DNA from 4 places in the Mesorhizobium sp. M1342 genome. Region 2 is predicted to be linked to each of the others. Evidence: predicted binding sites of a transcription regulator. Region 2 holds the regulator's gene; each other region holds the start of a gene.

Region 1 (5,644 bases), on a different contig from region 2:
CGCCGATCGCCGCGATGGCAAGGCGATAATCGATGCGCGCCTCGAACGCGGTCGCCGTCATCGCCCCCAGGACCTGCACGGCGAGGCTGGCCGAGACGATCAGGCCGACGGTGCGGCCATCGATGCCGTATTGCGCGCCTAGCGGCTCCAGAAAAGCCCAGACCGCGCCGAAGAACATGAAGTAGCAGAAGACCGACAACAGCGCGGTCATCGAGGGAACAGTCAGCACATTGGCCAAATTCTCTTCCTTGGGCAGGTCGGCATAGTCACCGGGTACGGTGAAGGCGACCGCCAGCGACACGACGCAGACGACGGCAAGAACGATGAAGCCGCCCGCCGACCCGGCGGCCGGAATGACATAAAGCGCCAGCAGCAGGGCAAGCGCGCATTGCGCCAGCGTCTGCATGGTGACGAAATAGCCGCCGATGCGCTCGGCGCGCCGCGAGCGGGCGATCAGTTCGGTGGCGATGGCGACCAGACCGCCCTCGGCGAGCCCGGCCAGGGCGCGGGCCGCAATCAGCGTGCCGGCGCTCGCGGCATAGGCCGTCCACACATTGGCCAGCGCCAGCAGCAGCAGAAGGACGGCACTTTTCCAGCGCATGTGGTGCGCCGAAAGCAGCATCGCCACGACAGCCGAACCGATGGCAATGGCGATCATCTCGGCGGTGGCGACCAGCGCCAGTTCGTCGCCGCTGACATGACCCTCAGTGTAAAGGGCGCCGAGCAACACGGGCTGCAGCCCGAGGATGAGCAGGCCGACCGAACCGATCCACAGGGCAGACGCCAGCTGCCAGCCGGTCGGATTGCCGACCAGCCAGTCGCCGCTGCCTGCATGGCCGGTGTCTGTCGAAGCCAAAGGCGCCTCCCAACGTCCTTGCCGTGCGGCAAAAAAGCTGACAACCTGTCAGTATTTCAGAAACTGATACTTGATCATATTTCTTGTCAATCGGAATTTGAAAACCGTGCGAAAGATCGGTGCATGACGGAATTGAAGAGAATGGCGACCGAGCCGAGGCGCAGGCCCAAGCAGGAACGCAGCCGCGAACGCATCGACGCGATCCTGTCGACGACCATGCGGCTGATCGGGGAAAAGGGTATCGACGCCGTCACCATGAAGGAAGTTGGCATGCTGGCGGGCGGGCCGATCGCCACCGTCTACCACTATTTTCCCAACAAATCGGCGATTCTGGCGATGCTCTATGAGCGGTTTTCAGAGGTCAGCCGGGCACGGCTGACGACGATCATCGCCGAAATCCGCGAGGCGAAAGACGTGATCGTGGCCGCTGACCGGCTGCTCGATGATTATCTCAGCCGTGTCGCCGGCGATCCGGCCATCCAGGATCTGCAGAACGCCATCCAGGCCGACAAGGCACTCAAGAACCTCGACATCGCGGAAACCCGGTACCAAGCCAAAATGTTCTGCGACCACGTCATCGCCTTGCTCAAGCCCGAGAGGCGCGAGCAGTTCGAACGCATGGTTCTGCTGATCTTCCAGCTCGCCGGCGGCGTGGTGCGCCTGGCGCTCGCCGAGGGCGAACCGGAAAGCCGCCAGACCATCGAGGATTACCGGTCTATCATTCACACCCAGCTGCGGCTGTTTTTGTAGCCGTGGCGATCGTCAGCAAGCTGCCGCGAATGAGAGGTGTCGGGCATCGCAAGCATCAGAACGCCCGCTATGCGACCTGGCGGACAAGGGCTTCGAAGCCGTCGGCAAGATTGGCATTGCCGGCAGCGAGAAACGCAGAAAGATTGCGGGCGCCACCGGGCGTCTTGTTGGCATCAAGCAGCACCGCCCTGCCCTCATGCATGACGAAATCGAACTTTCCGTAGTCAAAGCCAAGCCGGCGCCTCAACGTGCGAAGCTCGTCGGGAACCGGAACCGGCTCACGTCGGATCGTGTCGTCGCCCTTGACGAGGCTCTGCGGCGAGACATGGCGGGTGCAGCGCTCGCGCTCGCCGCAGAATATCCAGAAGCGGGCTCCAAAGCCGTCCGCCTCCGGCTCGGGAATGAATTTTTCGACGACGAGATCGCTGCGGTCGAAGACCTCCGGCGCAACATCCGAAAGGGATGCATAGACGCGATAACCCTCGATGAGCTCGACGCCGGGAAACGGCTTCGGCTTCCCGGCTCGCAGCGATCGCCGGTTGAGCGCTTGCTCCCGCATCCCGAGATTGTTGAGATTGCTCTTGACGATGACCGGTCCTTGCCAGTCGTCCTCCTTGCCGATCACCGCGCCACTGACGCGTCGCTTGGAGATGTCGGCGGCTCCGATGTTCAGGCAAAAGGGAAAAGCGCGTGCGTATTCGACATATTCGGGGGGCGTCACAGTCGCATCGACGTGCAGCACCGCGATGTCGGCCTCCGGCTTTGCCGACGTTCCGGGGATTATGCGGACGGAATGACCGCGTCGCTTCAGTTCCTCCAGCAAACCGAAAAGCATATAGGAGCTCCGGCGGCGAAACAGCAGGCCACGCCGGCGTTCGAACCTGTCGAACTCATGCGTAATAACCGCGATGCGTGTCATGCGCCCCCCGAGCTTGGCTTCATCAGCGTCCTCCATTATGCCTGCAAATACAATGCCGGCTTGGGGGTGTGGATGACCGACCATTGGAATGCCATTCGAGGGCACTGGCAGTTGCTCGGGCCACCGTTGCGGCCGCCAGCGGAAGCGGTTGAGGCCTATGAGCGTGAGCTCGACCTTTCGAAGGCGCACGTCATTCTGCTCGGCGTGACGCCGGAACTCGCCGGGCTCGGGACGACGATGATGGCCGTCGACGAATCCTCCGACATGATCGCCGGTATCTGGCCAGGCGACACCGCGTTGCGAAAGGCAATCAACGGCGACTGGCTCGACTTGCCGGTGTCGGACGCAAGCATAGATGCGGTGATCGGCGATGGCTGCCTGTCGGCGCTCGGCCTTTCAACCGCGCGCCGGGCGCTATTTGCGGCGATCGCCGGCGTACTGCGCACCGGCGGCCGAGCGGGACTGCGTCTCTTTGCCGGTCCCGAAACACCGGACGATCCGGCGGCGGTGCGGGCGCTTGCACTGTCGGGCGGTGTCTCGACCTTCCACGAACTCAAATGGCGCGTCGCAATGACCGCGACGGGCGACGCGCCCGACCATGCCATTCCGGTCAGGACGATCGCGGAAAGGTTCGATGCACTGTTTCCTGACCGCAAAGAGCTTTCGGCTCGCACGGGCTGGGACCTGCCCACCATCGGCACCATCGATGTCTATCGGAACTCGCCGGCCATCTACACCTTCGCGCCGGCGACTGCATTGGCGAGCGAGGCGGAAGCGTTCTTTGGTGATGTTCGCATCGCTTTGACCGGGAGCTATGGGCTCGCCGAGCGATGCCCGCTGTTGGTGCTGCGGGCGCCAAGACACTGAAGATAGCAGGACGGCGCTCGAGCCGGGGCAGGCGCAACCCAGGCTTTGTTAAATCGTGCGGCAGCATGAGAAAAATTTCGCTCGCATCGCGGCCTTCGCGCACCTTGACTCTCAAAAGCCGTCAGCCTATTTCAGCGCCACGTTAGCACTCTCCATTGGTGAGTGCTAACTCATATGTCCGGCGCCGCCGGATGGAGGAACTGTTTCTCACCGTTCTCATCGAGGAAGAAAAAATGGCAAAGTCGAAGTTCCGCCCGCTTCATGACCGCGTGGTCGTTCGCCGGGTCGAATCCGAATCCAAGACCGCTGGCGGGATCATCATCCCCGACACGGCAAAGGAAAAGCCGCAGGAAGGCGAGATCATCGCTGTCGGCTCCGGCGCTCGTGACGAAGCTGGCAAGCTGGTCCCGCTGGACGTCAAGGCCGGCGACCGCATCCTGTTCGGCAAGTGGTCGGGCACCGAAGTCAAGCTCAATGGCGAAGACCTTCTGATCATGAAGGAATCCGACATCATGGGCATCATCGGCTGATATCAGGCCTTTCCCCGTCAACTGAATTCCCGGGCTCGATCAAAGCCCCTGCCAGGAGCTAAAAATGGCTGCCAAAGACGTAAAATTCTCCCGTGATGCCCGCGAGCGCATGCTGCGCGGCGTCAACATCCTCGCCGACGCGGTGAAGGTCACGCTCGGCCCCAAGGGCCGCAACGTCGTCATCGACAAGTCGTTCGGCGCCCCGCGCATCACCAAGGACGGCGTCACCGTCGCCAAGGAAATCGAGCTTGAAGACAAGTTCGAGAACATGGGCGCGCAGATGGTCCGCGAAGTTGCTTCGAAGACCAACGACATCGCCGGCGACGGCACCACGACCGCGACCGTTCTGGCACAGTCGATCGTCCAGGAAGGCCACAAGGCCGTTGCCGCCGGCATGAACCCGATGGACCTGAAGCGCGGCATCGATCTGGCCGTGACCGAAGTCGTCGCGGCTCTCGGCAAGGCTGCCAAGAAGATCAAGACCTCCGAGGAAGTCGCCCAGGTCGGCACGATCTCGGCCAATGGCGACGAGTCGGTCGGCAAGATGATCGCGGAAGCGATGCAGAAGGTCGGCAACGAAGGCGTCATCACGGTTGAAGAAGCCAAGACCGCCGAGACCGAACTCGAAGTCGTCGAAGGCATGCAGTTCGACCGCGGCTACCTCTCGCCCTACTTCGTCACCAACGCCGACAAGATGGTTGCCGAGCTCGAGGACGTCTACATCCTCCTGCACGAGAAGAAGCTGTCCAACCTCCAGGCCATGCTGCCGGTTCTCGAAGCCGTCGTGCAGACCTCGAAGCCGCTGCTCATCATCTCGGAAGACGTCGAAGGCGAGGCTTTGGCCACGCTGGTCGTCAACAAGCTGCGTGGCGGCCTGAAGATCGCCGCCGTCAAGGCGCCGGGCTTCGGTGATCGCCGCAAGGCCATGCTGGAAGACATCGCCATCCTCACCGGTGGCCAGGTCATCTCGGAAGACCTCGGCATCAAGCTCGAGAACGTCGGCCTCAACATGCTCGGCCGCGCCAAGAAGGTGTCGATCTCCAAGGAGAACACCACCATCGTCGACGGCGCCGGCAAGAAGGCCGAGATCCAGGGCCGCGTCGCCCAGATCAAGCAGCAGATCGAAGAGACCACTTCGGACTACGACAAGGAGAAGCTGCAGGAACGTCTGGCGAAGCTCGCCGGCGGCGTTGCGGTGATCCGCGTCGGCGGCGCGACGGAAGTCGAGGTCAAGGAAAAGAAGGATCGCGTCGATGACGCCCTCAACGCGACCCGCGCGGCCGTCGAAGAAGGCATCGTTGCTGGTGGTGGCGTAGCCCTGCTGCGCGCTTCGGCCAACATCAAGGCCACCGGCGTCAACGCCGACCAGGCCGCCGGCATCAACATCGTTCGTCGTGCGCTGCAGGCTCCGGCCCGCCAGATCGCGGCCAACGCCGGTGCGGAAGCATCGATCGTTGCCGGCAAGATCCTTGAGAACAAGGGCTTGACCTTCGGCTACAACGCCCAGACCGGCGAATATGGCGACATGATCGCCATGGGTATCGTCGATCCGGTCAAGGTTGTCCGTACGGCTCTCCAGGACGCGGCCTCGGTCGCCGGCCTGCTGGTCACCACCGAAGCCATGATCGCGGAGGCTCCGAAGAAGGAGTCGGCTGGCGGCGGCGGCATGCCTGGCGGCATGGGCGGCGGCATGGGCGGTATGGGCGGTATGGATTTCTAATC
Region 2 (5,644 bases):
GACGTAGAGAGCTGATTCAAGGATGGCAGAGGGCATCACGAGGCACCCCCCTCTGCCCTGCCGGGCATCTCCCCCGCAAGGGGGGAGATTGGCAGCCTCCGCATCGCCGCGCCCTTTGCAACGTTAGAGATTAGCGAAGCCCGAAACGACATCCGATCTCCCCCCTTGCGGGGGAGATGCCCGGCAGGGCAGAGGGGGGTGTTCAAGCTCGGCATTTAATCCTAAGCCACTGCCATCTGCTGCAAACTCACCAACCGCTGGATGCCTTTCTTGGCCAGGCCCATCAAGTCCGCGAACTGCTCTTCGGAGAAAGGCTCGCCCTCGGCGGTGCCTTGGATCTCGACGATGCCACCCTTGCCGGTCATGACGAAATTGGCGTCGGTGCCGGCCGCGGAATCCTCGATATAGTCGAGGTCGATAACCGGCTGACCGTCATGGATGCCGCAGGAGATCGCAGCGACATGGTCCTTCAGCACCTTGGCGACGCTGGCCATCTGGCGCGCTTCCATCCAGCGCAGGCAGTCATACAGCGCCACCCAGCCGCCGGTGATCGATGCGGTGCGGGTGCCGCCATCGGCCTGGATGACGTCGCAGTCGACGGTGATCTGCTGCTCGCCCAGCGCCTGCAAATCGACCACGGCGCGCAGGGAGCGGCCGATCAGCCGCTGGATTTCCAGCGTGCGGCCGCCCTGCTTGCCGGCCGAAGCCTCGCGGCGCATGCGCTCGCCGGTCGAGCGCGGCAGCATGCCGTATTCGGCCGTCACCCAGCCCTTGCCGGAATTGCGCATCCAGCCAGGCACTTTTTCCTCAAGGCTGGCCGTGCACAGGACATGCGTGTCGCCGAACTTCACCAGGCACGAGCCTTCGGCATGCTTGGAGACGCCGCGCTCGAAGGAGATGGCACGCATTTCGTCCAATTGGCGTTTGGAAGGGCGCATTCAGGCTGCTTTCTTGTCATTTTTCGGAATCTTGGCCGGCTTGTAACCGCATGGGACGCGTGGCGCAAAGGAAAATGGCCTGACGATCTGACGCAGACACCGGGTGATCTCACACAGACACCGGGTGATCTCACAAAGACACCGGGTTGCGCGGGTGCAGTGTAAGTCTATATCGTTGGGCCGGAGGTTTTTGGCCGTATGACCAAGGCAGTCGATCCCGCTTCGCAGTCGCCCGCGCTTCAGTCGCTCGATATGCGTTCCCGCGACATCTTCCGGCGCATTGTCGATTCCTACCTCAGGGACGGTGAACCGGTGGGCTCGCGCAGCCTGTCGCGTATCCTGCCGTCCTCGCTGTCGCCGGCGACCATCCGCAACGTGATGAGCGATCTCGAGCATCTCGGCCTGATCTACGCGCCGCACATCTCGGCCGGCCGGTTGCCGACGCAGGCCGGCCTGCGTTTCTTTGTCGATGCCTTCATGGAGCTTGGCGACCTTTCCGACGAGGAGCGCCGCGCCATCGAGGCACAGGTTCGGGCGTCCGGCTCGGGCGCGACGCTGGAGCACATGCTGACCGAGGCCAGCCAGATGCTGTCGGGCATGTCGCGCGGCGCCGGCCTGGTTCTGGCCGCCAAGAACGAGGTGGCGCTGAAGCACATCGAATTCATCCAGCTCGAACCGACCAAGGCGCTGGCGGTGCTGGTGTCGCAGAATGGCGACGTCGAGAACCGCGTCGTCGAGCTGCCTGCCGGCATCACCGTCTCGCAACTGCACGAGGCCTCAAATTTCCTCAACGCCCATATACGCGGCCGAACGCTTGCCGAGGCGCGGATCGAGATCGCCCGCATCAAGGAAGAGACCAGGGCCGCGCTCGACACGCTGTCGCAGGACCTGGTCGAGAAGGGGCTGGCGGTGTGGGCCGGCGCCGACAGTGGCCTGCCGGCACGGCTCATCGTGCGCGGGCGCGCCAATCTGCTCGAAAACGTCACCGCCCAGGCCGACATCGAACTGCTGCGCCATTTGTTCGAGGACATGGAGACGCAGGACGGGCTTATCCAGTTGCTTGACCTCGCCGAGCAGGGCTCGGGCGTGCGCATCTTCATCGGCTCGGAAAACAAGCTGTTTTCGCTGTCGGGCTCGTCGCTGGTTGTCGCGCCCTATCGCGACAAGGATGCCCGCGTCGTCGGCGCGCTCGGCGTCATCGGCCCGACCCGGCTGAACTACGCGCGCATCGTCCCAATGGTCGACTATACGGCGCAGCTGATTTCCCGCATGCTGCGCTGAGCTGATCCAACCGAGGAGACGACGATGGCGCTCGAAGAATTCAAGGCCCGGATCAGCCTGCTGCTGGAGGAGATGGTCAACCAGCCGGAGGACCAGCACGAGATCCAGGAGCAGTTGCGTGAAAAACTGCAGGAAATGCGCGCCATGGGATTGCCGCTGCCGGCTGACCTCGTCGAGTTGGAAAAACGCCTCGACGACGATTTTTACGCCGCCGGGACCTGAGCCGGGAAACCGGAAGCTTCCTCCACCTCATCGTGTGCCGTGGAACGATCGACGAGACCGCTCGTTCCTGTTCTCACGCCCAAACATTGGAGGACCGAATGATGCGTTTTACCGGCCCCGCAATTTCCGCCGCACTGTTTCTCTCGACCGCTTCATTCGCCCAGCAGGCGGACGATCCGGTGCTCAAAGGCGCGGCCGCATTCGGCGACTGGCGAGCGGACAAGCCGGGCACACGCCGCCTGATCAGACCGGACGATCTGCCTAAGCCCTATGCCACCCGGTCGACCTCGAACAGCGCCGGCGTTGCGGACATGCCGGCAGACGCGAAGCTGCAACTGCCGCCGGGGTTCTCGGCCGAGCTGGTTGCATCGGGCATCGACAATCCACGCGTCGTGCGCGTCGCGCCGAATGGCGACCTGTTCGTCGCCGACAGCGAGGCCAACCAAGTCCGCATCTACCGTCTGGCCGAAGGCAGTGCGAAGCCTGCGCAGGACGGCATCTTTGCCGGCAATCTCAACCAGCCCTATGGTATTGCCTTCTATCCGCCAGGCGCTGACCCGCAATGGGTCTATGTCGCCAATAGCGACAGCATCGTGCGTTTTGCCTACCGCAATGGCGACCTGAAGGCCTCCGGCGATCCGGAAACCATGGTCGGCAACATCCCCGCCAATCATCACTGGACCCGCGACATCGCCTTTTCGCCGGATGGCAAGACGCTTTATCTGTCGGTCGGCTCGGGATCGAATGTCGCCGAGCGCATGGGCAACGAACCGAAGGGCGGCCTCGACGCCTGGGCGAAGTCGCAGCCGCTCGGCGCCACATGGGGATCCGAGGACGGCCGCGCCGGCGTCCTGGCCTTCGATCCCAATGGCAAGAATGGCCGCATCCTTGCCACCGGCCTGCGCAACTGCTCGGGCATGACCGTGCAGCCGGCGACCGGCGCGCTGTGGTGCGTCGTCAACGAACGGGATGCGCTTGGCGACAATGTGCCGCCCGAATACGCGACCGTGATCAAGGACGGCGCCTTCTATGGCTGGCCGTGGTATTATATCGGCGACAATGAGGATCCTCGCCACAAGGGTGAGCGCCCCGATCTTGCCGGCAAAACGACCGTTCCCGATGTGCTGATGCAGGCGCATTCGGCGCCGCTCAACATTGCCTTCTACGAGGGGAAGAGCTTTCCGGCTGAATACAAGGGCGATGCTTTCGTCGCTCTGCACGGTTCATGGAACCGCGGCAACCGGACCGGCTACAAGGTGGTGCGGTTGCTGTTCAAGGACGGCAAGCCAACCGGCGAATATGAGGATTTCATCACCGGTTTCGTCGTCTCAAACGGCGAGGTGTGGGGGCGGCCGGTCGGCGTGGCGGTGGCCCTGGATGGTGCGCTGATCGTCACCGAGGACGGTAACGGCACCATCTGGCGTGTCACCCATGGCGACGGTCGTTCCTGAGCGCAACTCGCACAGGCGTGGTGCAATCGAATCCGAGTTCCAGGGAATTCACGCCCGCCGGGCTTTGTGCGATAGGATGCCGTGATAGCAGCGTCGCGCAAGGCCGCAACCATGACCCTCACCGGATTCCTCGCCTACAGCGCCGCTCTCGGCATCGCCGCCGCGATTCCTGGTCCCGGCATCACCGCGCTGGTCGCCCGTGCGCTCGGCTCCGGCTTCCGCTCGTCGCTGGCGATGTCTTTTGGCCTGATGGTTGGCGACATCACCTATCTGACCGCTGTGGTGCTCGGCCTCGCCATCGTTGCACAGAGTTTCGGCATGGTTTTCCTGGCCATCAAATGGCTCGGCGTCGCCTATCTCGCCTTCCTCGGCTGGCGCTTCTGGAACAGCGGCATCACGCCCGAGACCGTCGAGGCCAGAAAAGGCAAGGGCGGCTTGCTGTCGAGCTTTGCCGCCGGCCTGACTGTCACGCTCGGCAATCCGAAGACGATGATCTTCTATCTCGCCATCACGCCGACCATCGTCGACCTGAAAACCATTACGCTGGCCGACTACGGCATTCTCGTCGCGCTGACGGTCGTCGTGCTTCTGGTGGTGCTGGTGCCGTATCTGGCGCTGGCCGCCAAGGCGCGCTGGTTCCTGAAGTCGCCGCGCGCGCTCAAGGCGCTGAACCGTACGGCTGCCGGCTTCATGGTCGGTGCCGCTGCAGCGATTGCCGCCCGCCAATAGCGGGCTTTCGGCCAAAGCATTTCGCAAACAGGCCTTTGCGGGAAATGCTTTTCCGAGACGGCACTGTTTTAGACACAGGTCCCACTCGGATATTTTCAATCGACAGTCTATCTTGCGCGGTCGAAGGTCCTATGTTGCCCGCAAATCCACTTGCCTGAAATTCTGGGAGCGAAACCAATGAACAAGCCCGTTACATCAGCCCGCGTGCCCGGCCGCGGCCGCGTCTACGATTCCATCACCGACACGATCGGCGACACGCCGCTGGTGCGGCTCGACAAATTCGCTCGGGAAAAGGGCATCGTCGCCAATCTCATCGCCAAGCTCGAATTCTTCAATCCGATCGCCTCGGTCAAGGACCGCATCGGCGTGGCGATGATCGAGGCGCTGGAGGCGTCGGGCAAGATCTCTCCCGGCAAGACCACGCTGATCGAACCGACGTCTGGCAACACCGGCATCGCGCTTGCCTTCGCCGCTGCCGCCAAGGGCTACAAATTGATCCTGACGATGCCCGAAACGATGTCGATCGAGCGCCGGAAAATGCTGGCGCTGCTCGGCGCGGAGCTGGTGCTGACAGAAGGCCCGAAAGGTATGAAGGGCGCCATCGCCAAGGCCGACGAACTGGCAGCGACGATCCCCAACGCGATCATCCCGCAGCAGTTCGAGAATCCGGCCAATCCGGAAATCCACCGCACGACGACAGCCGAGGAAATCTGGAACGATACGCACGGCGAAGTCGATATCTTCGTCGCCGGCATCGGCACCGGCGGCACCATCACCGGCGTCGGCCAGGTGCTGAAGAAGCGCAAGCCCTCCGTGTATGTCGTCGCCGTCGAGCCGGACTCCTCGCCGGTTCTGTCGGGCGGCCAGCCCGGCCCGCACAAGATCCAGGGCATCGGCGCCGGCTTTGCGCCCAAAATCCTCGACACGACGATCTATGACGAGATCGTCAAAGTGTCGAACGAGGATTCCGTGGCCAATGCCCGCCTCGTCGCCCGCCTCGAAGGCGTGCCGGTCGGCATCTCG
Region 3 (5,644 bases), on a different contig from region 2:
GGATCTGGCTGCGTGAAGGCATAGATCACCGGGACGCGCAGATTGGAGAGGTCGACGGGGAGATGGCGATCGATGCGCTTGCCGGTGGCGATGATGCCGTCCACGCGCTTGTCGAGCATGGCGTCGACATGCATCTGGCCCAGCCGCGGATCCTCCTCGACATTGCACAGGAACACCGAGACGCCATTGTCGACCAGCGCGTCCGAAATGCCCGACATCAACGGCAGCGAGAAGCGGCCATAGGTATCGTTGGTGAGCAGGCCGACGGTGAAGCTACGGCGCCGGAGCAGGCTTTGCGCCAGGCTGTTGGGTCGGAAGCCAAGCCGCCGGGCGGTCTCGCGAATGCGTTCGCGCGTCTCGGCTGTCATCCGGCCCTGGCCGTTGAGCGCCTTGGATGCGGTGGCGACGCTGACTCCGGCCTGGGCGGCCACGTCACGCAAGGTGACTGGCTTGGAAAAGACCGGAACAGGCAGATCGTCCGATGGCATCGCGCCGAGATCCTTGGTTGGGAAAAGGTTTTCTCTTGCCGAGCCGGATAAGGCCCGGCAGGTGGCCGAGCCCGACGACGATTGTTTGAGAAAACCTTTTCTCAGATGAAGCTAAGCCAGATCGAATCGCTGTTCAAGGGGAAAAGTTGGTTGGCCTCCGCTCCTCTCCTCCGAAATGCAACGCGGGGTAAAAGCAGCCTCGGAAGCGCGTAGCTCAGGGGAAGAACGTCAGTCGCAGTGCTGGAGGCCCTCGGTCGAGACGGGGCGGGCTGCCGCTTGGGGCGTGAAGGATTTCAACTCTGCGCCGGAAGCGAGACCCGGCAAGGTTGGCTGGCGAACGCTCTGAAACTCGACCCCGAAAATTCTGAACAATCCCTCGGGATTAACCTTTCCGTAAATATTTGGCCGCTACTTCACAGCCATGGCCTCGTGGCGGAGCGGCTACGCTGGAGACGGCAAATCTCTGAAGCCTCGGTTCGATCCCGAGGCGAGGCCTCCAAAATTTGGCGTCCCAATCTGCCCCGGGCGCAGTCAGTTCCCACGAATAGATTGTGTGTTGCGAATGCAGTAGGGACTGGCCGTCAAAGCAGTCCTGTCTTGAATTTGGCATGCAGGCGCTCGCGAAAAAAGTGCTATGGAAGGGGTGCGAGCGTTCTTGCTTCGCTTTTCCCTGACATTCGAGGCCTTTCGTGCGTGAACCGTCGCTGCTGCCCGTCTTTGGAAAACTTGGCCTCAAGGCCCCTGTCGCCTTGGCGGCGGCACCGGTCTCGTCGGCAGGTGTGCCGCACCTGCGGAAGCTTCTGGCCGTGCATGGCGGCATGGTGCTGAAACTGTCGGTCGTCGCCTGGACGGTGCTGATCCTGGGCGCCGTGTTTTTCACGATGCAAGGCTGACCGCCATGGCCAACCGCTACACGCTGCGCATGGAGCTTCCCCAGAGCTGGAGCATCATCGATGTCTTCACCGGCCAGCCTGCGGTTGTCCGGCAAAAGGTGATGGTCGGGATGGGGCCGCGCGAGGCCGAGGACATGGTCGTGCAGATGAATGTCCGCGACGTCAGACGCCGCGAAAGGGCCGAGCGCAAGACCTGATCGCGGTCAGCGCCAACTCGCCGCCATTTCAGCCGAAATCGGCCGCCGTCAGCACATACATGCTCTTGCGGGTGCGGTCATAGGCCTTCGACGCCACCTCGCGGATGGCGCTGCTCTCGGTGTCGAATGTCTGGAGATAACCGGCTTCGTCGGCAGCTGTGCCCGGCCGCATCTTGGCCATGGCGTCGGCAGCGACGGAAAACGAGATCTGGAACATGCCGTCATGGCCAACGAAACGAATGCGCTGGCCCGCTTCGTCATAGCTGCGGCTGCGGTTGGGAAAGGTGAGGCTCATGTCTTGGCCTCCGTGGCTTTCTTGGTCACCCGCTTCTTCTTCGGCGTCGGATTGAGGGCCTCGGCGACACGATCGGCCTCTTCCTTGGCCAGCCGAAGCTCCCTCAGCCTTGCCGTCTTGATTTCCCTGGCTCTTGCCTCGGACATATATTCGGCGGTCGCCTTGTTTTTCTCCGCTGTCTTCTTCTGCTTGTCGACAAAGCGGGCTTCAGCTTTTTCCATGATCGTCTGATTGCCTTCGGCCATCGAAGAAATCTCCCTTGTGCCTGAAATCGTGAAAGTGAACTTGTCCGATAAATAGGCACTCGATCGGCAAAATTCAATCTTTTGAATTATTTGACATTCTGCGGATATCACGAAACGGCCAGCTGAAATAATACTTTTGAATATTTAATATGGTCCGCGAATAATTTTTGGCACTCCTATCTATCGAGTGCCAACGCGTCTATAGAGGAGGGGCGTGGCCGCCTGTGCCGGCCCCAGAAAGAAAGTTCCCATGAAATTTCGGCCACTCCACGACCGCGTCGTCATTCGTCGCGCCGAAGGCGATATCAAATCCAAGGGCGGGATCATCATCCCCGACACTGCCAAGGAAAAGCCGCAGGAGGGCGAAGTCATCGCCGTCGGGCCTGGCGCACGCGACGAAAACGGCGCGCTTGTTCCGCTCGACGTCAAAGCCGGCGACTTCATCCTGTTCGGCAAATGGTCGGGCACCGAGGTCAAGATCGACGGCGAGGACCTTCTGATCATGAAGGAAGCCGACATCATGGGCGTCATCGACAAGAGCGAGACCGGGATCATCGACAAGGGCGAGACGGCTGCAACCGACAAGACCGTGGCCGCCAAGAAAGCTGCCTGACCTCATTTTCTCCGAACGAACTGGATAAAAATCATGTCTGCCAAGGAAATCAAATTCTCCACCGATGCGCGCGACCGCATGCTACGCGGCGTCGAGATCCTCACCAATGCGGTGAAGGTCACGCTCGGCCCCAAGGGCCGCAACGTCATCATCGACAAGGCCTATGGCGCGCCGCGCATCACCAAGGACGGCGTCACCGTCGCCAAGGAAATCGAGCTTGCCGACAAGTTCGAGAACATGGGCGCCCAGATGGTGCGCGAAGTGGCCTCGAAGACCAACGACCTCGCCGGTGACGGCACCACCACCGCCACGGTGCTGGCCGCCTCGATCCTGCGCGAAGGCGCCAAGCTGGTCGCCGCCGGCATGAACCCCATGGATTTGAAGCGCGGCATCGACCAGGCGGTTTCCGCCGTGGTCAAGGAAATCCAGGCGCGCGCCAAGAAGGTCAAGTCGTCGGCCGAGATCGCACAGGTCGGCACCATCGCCGCCAATGGCGATGCCAGCGTCGGCGAGATGATCGCCAAGGCGATGGACAAGGTCGGCAATGACGGCGTCATCACAGTCGAGGAAGCCAAGACCGCAGAGACCGAACTCGACGTCGTCGAAGGCATGCAGTTCGACCGCGGCTATCTCTCGCCCTATTTCGTCACCAATGCCGACAAGATGCGCGTCGAGCTGGAAGAGCCCTACATCCTCATCCACGAGAAGAAGCTCGGCAATCTGCAGGCGATGCTGCCGATCCTCGAAGCGGTGGTGCAGAGCGGCAGGCCGCTGCTGATCATCTCCGAGGACGTCGAGGGCGAGGCTCTGGCGACGCTGGTCGTCAACAAGCTGCGCGGCGGCCTCAAGGTCGCGGCCGTCAAGGCGCCGGGCTTCGGCGATCGCCGCAAGGCGATGCTGGAAGACATCGCCGTGCTGACATCAGGCCAGATGATCTCCGAGGACCTCGGCATCAAGCTTGAAAACGTCACCATCGAGATGCTCGGCCGCGCCAAGCGTGTGCTGATCGAGAAAGACACCACCACGATCATCGACGGTGCCGGCACCAAGGCGACGATCCAGGCGCGTGTCGCCCAGATCAAGGGCCAGATCGAAGAGACGACCTCCGACTACGACAAGGAGAAGCTGCAGGAGCGACTGGCCAAGCTCGCCGGCGGCGTTGCCGTCATCCGCGTCGGCGGCGTCACCGAGTCGGAAGTCAAGGAAAAGAAGGACCGCATCGACGATGCGCTGAACGCCACCCGCGCGGCGGTTGAAGAAGGCATCGTGCCCGGCGGCGGCGTGGCTCTGCTGCGTGCCCGCTCGGTGCTTGGCGGCCTGACCGGCGCCAATGCCGATGTCACGGCCGGCATCACGATCGTGCTGCGGGCGCTCGAAGCGCCGATCCGCCAGATCGCCGAGAATTCCGGCGTTGAAGGCTCGATCGTCGTCGGCAAGCTCACCGACAGCAAGGACCACAATCAGGGTTTTGACGCCCAGAACGAGGTCTATGTCGACATGATCAAGGCAGGCATCGTCGATCCGGCGAAAGTGGTGCGCACCGCACTGCAGGATGCCGGTTCGATCGCAGCCCTTCTGATCACCGCCGAAGCGATGATCACCGACATCCCGCCGAAAGACGCTGCCCCGGCGGGCGGCGGCGGTATGGGCGGCTACTAAAACCCGGGACTTGTCCGATCTCTTTGAGAGGTGAATGACGGCCCCGATCGGGGCCGTCATGATTCTCAAGATGATCGCAAAGTTTACGCATAGCTGCCTTGCCGTCCGGCTCAGCGCCGGGAGGCACCCCTGATCTTGCGGCTTTCGGAGGGGACGCAATCCACGCTAGACTGTGCGGGCGGCCGTCTGGTCGCGGAGCTCGCCGACTTTGGCAAGCGATCGGACGAACAGCTATCCTCGATACGGAGACACGTTCATGTTTGCGGCCAAGGCCATCGACACCTCAGACAAGGCCGCGTTCTACCGCGACCTCGCCACTCAGCTTAAGGCGCTGCTCGACGGCGAGCGCGATTCGATCGCCAACGCCGCCAACACCGCAGCACTCATCTTCCAGATGGTGCCGGACCTCAACTGGGCCGGGTTCTATTTCCTGCAGTCGGACGAGGAAATGGTGCTCGGGCCGTTCCAGGGCAAGCCGGCCTGTATGCGCATCGCCGTCGGCAAGGGCGTGTGCGGAACGGCGGTCGAACTCGGCACCTCGATGCTGATCAAGGACGTGCATGATTTTCCCGGCCACATCGCCTGCGATGCCGACTCGCGCTCGGAACTGGTGGTGCTGCTCGAGGACGATGAAGGCGTCTTCGGCGTGCTCGATCTCGACAGCCCGCTGCCCGGCCGCTTCGACAAGGCCGACCAGGCCGGCATCGAGACGCTGGCGGCGATCTATGCCGCGGCGAGTTCGTTCGAGGACTAGGCCCGGTTTAGACTAGGCGAATTTCACCAGCAGCAGGCTGAAGCAGCCGATGAACAGGAAGGCCGAGAAGGCGAGCGCCAAGGGGCGCAGGCCGCGTGAGCGCAACTGCGAGATGTCGGCCTGCAGGCCCATGGCGGCCAGCCCCATGGTCAGCATGATGGTGGTGGCGAGCGCCATTGCCGATTTCACCTCGGCCGGCACGGTGACGAGGCTGTTCAGCGCCACGATGGCGACGAAGGCGGCGACGAACCACGGCATGGGCGGCCGCGCCGCCACCTCACTGCTGCTCCTGCGGCGCGCCATCAGGCCGAGCGCGACGACCATCGGCGCCAGCATGGCGACGCGGGTCAGCTTGGCGACGGTGGCGATCTCGCCGGACTGGGTGCCGTTCTGGAAGCCGGCGCCGATGACTTGCGCCACTTCATGGATCGAGGCGCCTGCCCACAGGCCGAAAGCGTGCTGGTCGAGGCCGAGCATGGGCGCCATGAGCGGGAAGCCGA
Region 4 (5,644 bases), on a different contig from region 2:
CGAGATCGACGGCGTGGCGATCAAGGCTGCCGATCTTGCTTTTCCCGTCCTACCGACGCCGCTCGTCATCGAAGGCTCCGGCGGCCTGATGGTGCCGCTTAACCGGCGCACAAGGCTCATCGACATCTTCGCTGAATGGCGGCTGCCCGTTATTCTGTGCGCCCGCACCACGCTCGGCACCATCAACCACACCTTGCTCTCGATCGAGGCGCTCCGCGCCCGATCCATCCCGTTGGCCGGCATCGCTTTCATCGGCGATGAGATGGCCGATACGCAACGGACCATCGTGGAATTCAGCGGTGCGCCGCAGCTCGGCAGGCTGCCGCACCTCGATCTGCTGACCGGCAAGACACTGAGGGACGCAATGATTGCCGGCTTCGCCTTCGCCTCGATTACTGGAGGTGACTGATGTCGCAGTCTCATGTGTGGCATCCCTTCACCCAGCACGCGCTCGAGCCTGCGATCCCAGAAATCGTCCGGACTGAAGGCGCCTATCTCCGCAGGGCCGACGGCGCCCGCATCCTGGACGCCATCTCCTCCTGGTGGGTCGTCACACATGGCCACCGCCATCCCCGCATCATGAAGGCAATCGAGACAACCGCGTCGAGCCTCGACCAGATTATCTTTGCGGGCTTCACGCACGAGCCGGCAGAGCGCTTGGCCAAGGCGCTTGTCGGCCTCGCTCCCGCTGGACTCGACTGGGTGTTCTATTCCGACAGTGGCTCGACCTCGGTCGAAGTAGCGCTGAAGATGGCGCTCGGTTATTTCCGCAATATCGGCGCCCCACGCTCGCGCATCGTCGTCATGGATCACAGCTATCATGGCGACACGATCGGCACGATGAGCGTCGGTGCGCGTGGCGTGTTCAACGCCGCCTACGAACCCTTGCTGTTCGAGGTCGCCACCATCCCCTTTCCGGCAGCGGGGCGCGAGCAAGAGACGCTGGATCGTTTAGAGGCTGTGACCCGCGATCGACGAGCCGCAGCCTTAATCGTCGAGCCGCTGGTGCTGGGCGCCGGCGGCATGCTGATGTATCCGGCTTCAGTTCTGGCCGAATTGAAGAAGATCACTGAGGCCTCCGGCACGCTGCTGATCGCCGACGAAGTGATGACCGGCTGGGGGCGGACCGGAACCATGTTCGCCTGCGAGCAGGCATCGATCTCTCCAGATATCCTGTGCACCTCGAAAGGCCTGACCGGCGGCGCCATCCCGCTGGCCGTAACGCTTGCCACCGATGCCATCTTCCAGGCTCATTATTCCGAGGACCGGAAGAAGACATTTTTCCATTCGAGCTCCTACACTGCCAACCCGATTGCCTGCGCGGCAGCACTTGCCAATGTCGAGATCTGGCGGGACGAGCCGGTGGCCGAGCGCATTGCGGCCTTGAGCGCAATGCAGGCCACCGGGCTTCGACGCTTTCGCGACAACAGCTTCTTCACCGACTGCCGGGCGACCGGCACGATCGCGGCGCTCGACCTGCGAACCGGTTCCGCAGGTTATCTCGCCGAGATCGGACCGAAACTGCGCGCTTTCTTCCTCGAGCGAGGGCTACTTGTGCGCCCGCTCGGCAATGTCCTCTACCTTCTGCCACCCTATTGCATCACCGGCGACGAGCTCGAGCGACTCTATGACGCCATTGAGGAGGCGGGCGAACGCTTCGGGTCCAGGCCATGAGCAAGTCGTCGCGCATTCTCGGGTTTGGCCATCATGCGCCTGGGCGAAAGGTGGCGAATGCCGAAATCGAGAGCAATCTCGGTCTTGATCCAGGCTGGATCGAAAGGCGTACCGGGATACGGTCGCGCTTCTGGGCAACCGACGAAGACACGCTGTCTGGTCTTGCTGCGCAGGCCGGCGACATGGCGCTGGCGAACGCCGGTATTGCGCGCCACGACATCGGTCTGCTGTTGCTTGCCACCTCGACGCCCGACCATCTTCTGCCGCCGAGCGCGCCGCTGGTCGCACACAAGCTTGGCCTTGGCAGCGCAGGCGCGGTGGATCTGACAGGCGCCTGCGCCGGCTTCATCTATGCGCTGATGTTTGCGGACGGATTTACCCGCCTGCACGGCAAAGCGAGCCTTGTTATCGCCGCCAATATCCTCAGCCGCCGCATCAATCCAGCCGAGCGCGCAAGCTCGGTCCTGTTTGCCGATGCCGCCGGCGCCCTGGTGATCGGTCAGTGCGATGATGCTGATCGGGGCATTCTCGGTGCCTCGGTGGCTTCGGACGGCTCGCGATACGGGCTGATCCAGATTCCCGCAGGAGGAAGCAACAAGCCGTTCCACGGTGACCTCGATCTCGCGCAAACCCGAATGAGGATGACGGACGGCCGCGAAGTGTTCGCAAAGGCCGTCGAGATGATGACCAATTGCTCGATAAGCGCGCTAGCCGCTGCCGGAGTGCGGCCACACGATCTCGGCCGGTTCGTGCCCCATCAGGCCAATACTCGGATTTTCGACGCGGTCGGGAGGAACCTCGGCATCGCGGACCAAGCAATTGTCAAGACGATTGCCGAATACGGCAACTCTTCGGCCGCGACGATCCCGCTGTCGCTCTCGCTCGCCAACCAGACGGAGCCATTCCAGCCTGGAGAGAAAATCCTTCTGTCGGCGGCGGGTGCGGGTCTCAGCGGCGGCGCTCTCGTGGTTGGAATCTAGCCGGCCGGCTCACGCGCGCAGGACTGGTCATGAATGGGAATAGGGCAACAGAACCAATGCCAAAATGGCCTTCTGAAGCTCGACATGACCGAGCTGACGCAGCACGACCCCGTGCGAGCCTCTGGATGAGATCAAATGCATCACCTGTTGCATCATTCGTGCCATCTGAATAAAGCTCAAATACAAAGGGTGAGCCGCCCCATATATGTCTGATACCCGACATTGTTCACATAAAAGGCTCGATGCTTACACGGTCTTTGCTCTCTTCTCTTTGCTGTCTGCTCTTTTCTCTTTGCTCTTTGCTCTTTCGTCTTGACTAGCAGGAGCATGCGGCTTATCTCATTGCCGCGTTAGCACTCGCTTCCGCTGAGTGCTAAGCACGCTCCGGCAACGGAGAACCGTTCAACATCCGCACCAAGGACATCCAAAAATGGCAAAGTCGAATTTCCGGCCGCTGCATGACCGCGTGGTCGTTCGCCGGGTCGAATCCGAATCCAAGACCGCCGGCGGGATCATCATCCCGGATACGGCGAAGGAAAAGCCGCAGGAAGGCGAGATCATCGCCGTCGGCTCCGGCGCTCGTGACGAAGCAGGCAAGCTGGTCCCGCTGGACGTCAAGGCCGGCGACCGCATCCTGTTCGGCAAGTGGTCGGGTACCGAAGTCAAGCTCAATGGCGAAGACCTTCTGATCATGAAGGAATCCGACATTATGGGCATCATCGGCTGATATCAGGCCTTTCCTTCGCACCATCAAATCTGAATTTCGGGCGAGATGCCCAGGAGTAAAAAAATGGCTGCCAAAGACGTAAAATTCTCCCGCGATGCCCGTGAGCGCATGCTTCACGGCATCAACATCCTCGCCGACGCGGTGAAGGTCACCCTCGGCCCCAAGGGCCGCAACGTCGTCATCGACAAGTCGTTCGGCGCACCGCGCATCACCAAGGACGGGGTCACCGTCGCCAAGGAAATCGAACTTTCCGACAAGTTCGAAAACATGGGCGCGCAGATGATCCGCGAAGTTGCTTCGAAGACCAACGACATCGCCGGCGACGGCACCACAACCGCGACCGTTCTGGCGCAGTCGATCGTCCAGGAAGGCAACAAGGCCGTTGCCGCCGGCATGAACCCGATGGACCTGAAGCGCGGCATCGATCTGGCCGTGACCGAAGTCGTCGCGGCGCTCGGCAAGGCTGCCAAGAAGATCAAGACCTCCGAGGAAGTTGCCCAGGTCGGCACGATCGCCGGCAATGGCGACGAGTCGGTCGGCAAGATGATCGCCGAAGCGATGCAGAAGGTCGGCAACGAAGGCGTCATCACGGTTGAGGAAGCCAAGACCGCCGAGACTGAACTCGAGGTCGTCGAAGGCATGCAGTTCGACCGCGGCTATCTCTCGCCCTACTTCGTCACCAACGCCGACAAGATGGTTGCCGAGCTCGAGGACGTCTACATCCTCCTGCACGAGAAGAAGCTGTCCAACCTGCAGGCGATGCTGCCGGTTCTCGAAGCCGTCGTGCAGACCTCGAAGCCGCTGCTCATCATCTCGGAAGACGTCGAAGGCGAGGCCCTGGCCACGCTGGTCGTCAACAAGCTGCGTGGCGGCCTGAAGATCGCCGCCGTCAAGGCGCCGGGCTTCGGTGATCGCCGCAAGGCCATGCTGGAAGACATCGCCATCCTCACCGGTGGCCAGGTCATCTCGGAAGACCTCGGCATCAAGCTCGAGAACGTCGGCCTCAACATGCTCGGCCGCGCCAAGAAGGTGTCGATCTCCAAGGAGAACACCACCATCGTCGACGGCGCCGGCAAGAAGGCCGAGATCCAGGGCCGCGTTGCCCAGATCAAGCAGCAGATCGAAGAGACCACTTCGGACTACGACAAGGAGAAGCTGCAGGAACGTCTGGCGAAGCTCGCCGGCGGCGTTGCGGTGATCCGCGTCGGCGGTGCCACGGAAGTCGAAGTCAAGGAAAAGAAGGACCGCGTCGATGACGCCCTCAACGCGACCCGCGCGGCCGTCGAAGAAGGCATCGTTGCAGGCGGCGGCGTCGCTCTCCTGCGCGCTTCGGCCGACATCAAGGTCACCGGCGTCAATGCCGACCAGGCCGCCGGCATCAACATCGTTCGTCGTGCGCTGCAGGCTCCGGCCCGCCAGATCGCGGCCAACGCCGGTGCGGAAGCATCGATCGTTGCCGGCAAGATCCTTGAGAACAAGGGCGCGACCTTCGGCTACAACGCCCAGACCGGCGAATATGGCGACATGATCGCCATGGGTATCGTCGATCCGGTCAAGGTTGTCCGTACGGCTCTCCAGGACGCGGCCTCGGTCGCCGGCCTGCTGGTCACCACCGAAGCCATGATCGCGGAGGCTCCGAAGAAGGAGTCGGCTGGCGGCGGCGGCATGCCTGGCGGCATGGGCGGCGGCGGTATGGGCGGCATGGGCGGCATGGGCGGCATGGATTTCTAATCCAGCCCCTATCAACCTACAGGGGAAAGGGCGGCAGCAATGCCGCCCTTTCCTTGTGTGCCGAACATGATCGACAACTTGGAGTGCGTCCCGAGGATCTCGTCAGAATTAGGATCTTGTCCGATCGAGCAATTCGCGGGCTCAACCTGGTCAAACCGGCGCCCCCTACGAACTGCCCGATCCTTGAGGATTCCGCTGCGCGACAATCACGATGATTCATTCAGTTGGTAGCTATAGGCGGTGAATCATGAGGGGCATTGAGGAGCGTGGCAAGGCGCCCATCTCGGCATTTAACCCCATCGAGCGTGATATCCGAGACAATTCTCTCATCGGACCGGCGGCTGGCGTTGAAGGACCCGGTGAATCATCCTGTTCTATAGTGGAGCAGACGCGCTCTGAGCCTCAAGATCAAGCGTTTCCTCCTCTGAGTATCCTTGATCTGCCGCTGGACATTCTCGTTGATATTGCTGAGCGGCTCAGCCCGATGGATCTGCTGAGGTGTCGCACACAAATCAAGAGCTGCGTGTCGCCG

The links. Region 2 encodes HrcA, which represses chaperone genes, less so after heat shock. Its sites were predicted from a motif close to GTTAGCACTCNCNNNNNGNGAGTGCTAAC; they were not measured.
Region 1: a site for HrcA is predicted at 3,534-3,562, ahead of groES (co-chaperone GroES). Genes of this name have one in related genera too.
Region 3: a site for HrcA is predicted at 2,285-2,313, ahead of NKH06_RS03180 (co-chaperone GroES). Genes of this name have one in related genera too.
Region 4: a site for HrcA is predicted at 3,004-3,032, ahead of groES (co-chaperone GroES). Genes of this name have one in related genera too.

Annotation. Positions count from the first base shown of each region.
Region 1 covers NZ_JAMYLI010000011.1:36,534-42,177, reverse strand. The annotation lists gene NKH06_RS13240 (MFS transporter) at 1-856, opposite strand, end outside; gene NKH06_RS13235 (TetR/AcrR family transcriptional regulator) at 980-1,606, shown strand; gene NKH06_RS13230 (ATP-grasp domain-containing protein) at 1,674-2,525, opposite strand; gene NKH06_RS13225 (class I SAM-dependent methyltransferase) at 2,598-3,392, shown strand; gene groES (co-chaperone GroES) at 3,626-3,922, shown strand; gene groL (chaperonin GroEL) at 3,987-5,642, shown strand.
Region 2 covers NZ_JAMYLI010000037.1:53-5,696, forward strand. The annotation lists partial or broken gene NKH06_RS28210 (glyoxalase/bleomycin resistance/extradiol dioxygenase family protein) at 1-39, opposite strand, end outside; gene rph (ribonuclease PH) at 222-938, opposite strand; gene hrcA (heat-inducible transcriptional repressor HrcA) at 1,137-2,219, shown strand; gene NKH06_RS28225 (hypothetical protein) at 2,244-2,441, shown strand; gene NKH06_RS28230 (PQQ-dependent sugar dehydrogenase) at 2,540-3,892, shown strand; gene NKH06_RS28235 (LysE family translocator) at 4,004-4,621, shown strand; gene cysK (cysteine synthase A) at 4,799-5,644, shown strand, end outside.
Region 3 covers NZ_JAMYLI010000002.1:306,818-312,461, forward strand. The annotation lists gene NKH06_RS03150 (LacI family DNA-binding transcriptional regulator) at 1-488, opposite strand, end outside; tRNA gene NKH06_RS03155 (tRNA-Cys) at 912-987, shown strand; gene NKH06_RS03160 (hypothetical protein) at 1,178-1,381, shown strand; gene NKH06_RS03165 (hypothetical protein) at 1,387-1,578, shown strand; gene NKH06_RS03170 (DUF1488 family protein) at 1,607-1,873, opposite strand; gene NKH06_RS03175 (hypothetical protein) at 1,870-2,118, opposite strand; gene NKH06_RS03180 (co-chaperone GroES) at 2,369-2,731, shown strand; gene groL (chaperonin GroEL) at 2,765-4,390, shown strand; gene msrC (free L-methionine (R)-S-oxide reductase MsrC) at 4,647-5,144, shown strand; gene NKH06_RS03195 (YeiH family protein) at 5,157-5,644, opposite strand, start outside.
Region 4 covers NZ_JAMYLI010000014.1:176,521-182,164, forward strand. The annotation lists gene bioD (dethiobiotin synthase) at 1-409, shown strand, start outside; gene NKH06_RS16850 (adenosylmethionine--8-amino-7-oxononanoate transaminase) at 409-1,674, shown strand; gene bioZ (3-oxopimeloyl-[acyl-carrier-protein] synthase BioZ) at 1,671-2,654, shown strand; gene groES (co-chaperone GroES) at 3,085-3,381, shown strand; gene groL (chaperonin GroEL) at 3,445-5,112, shown strand.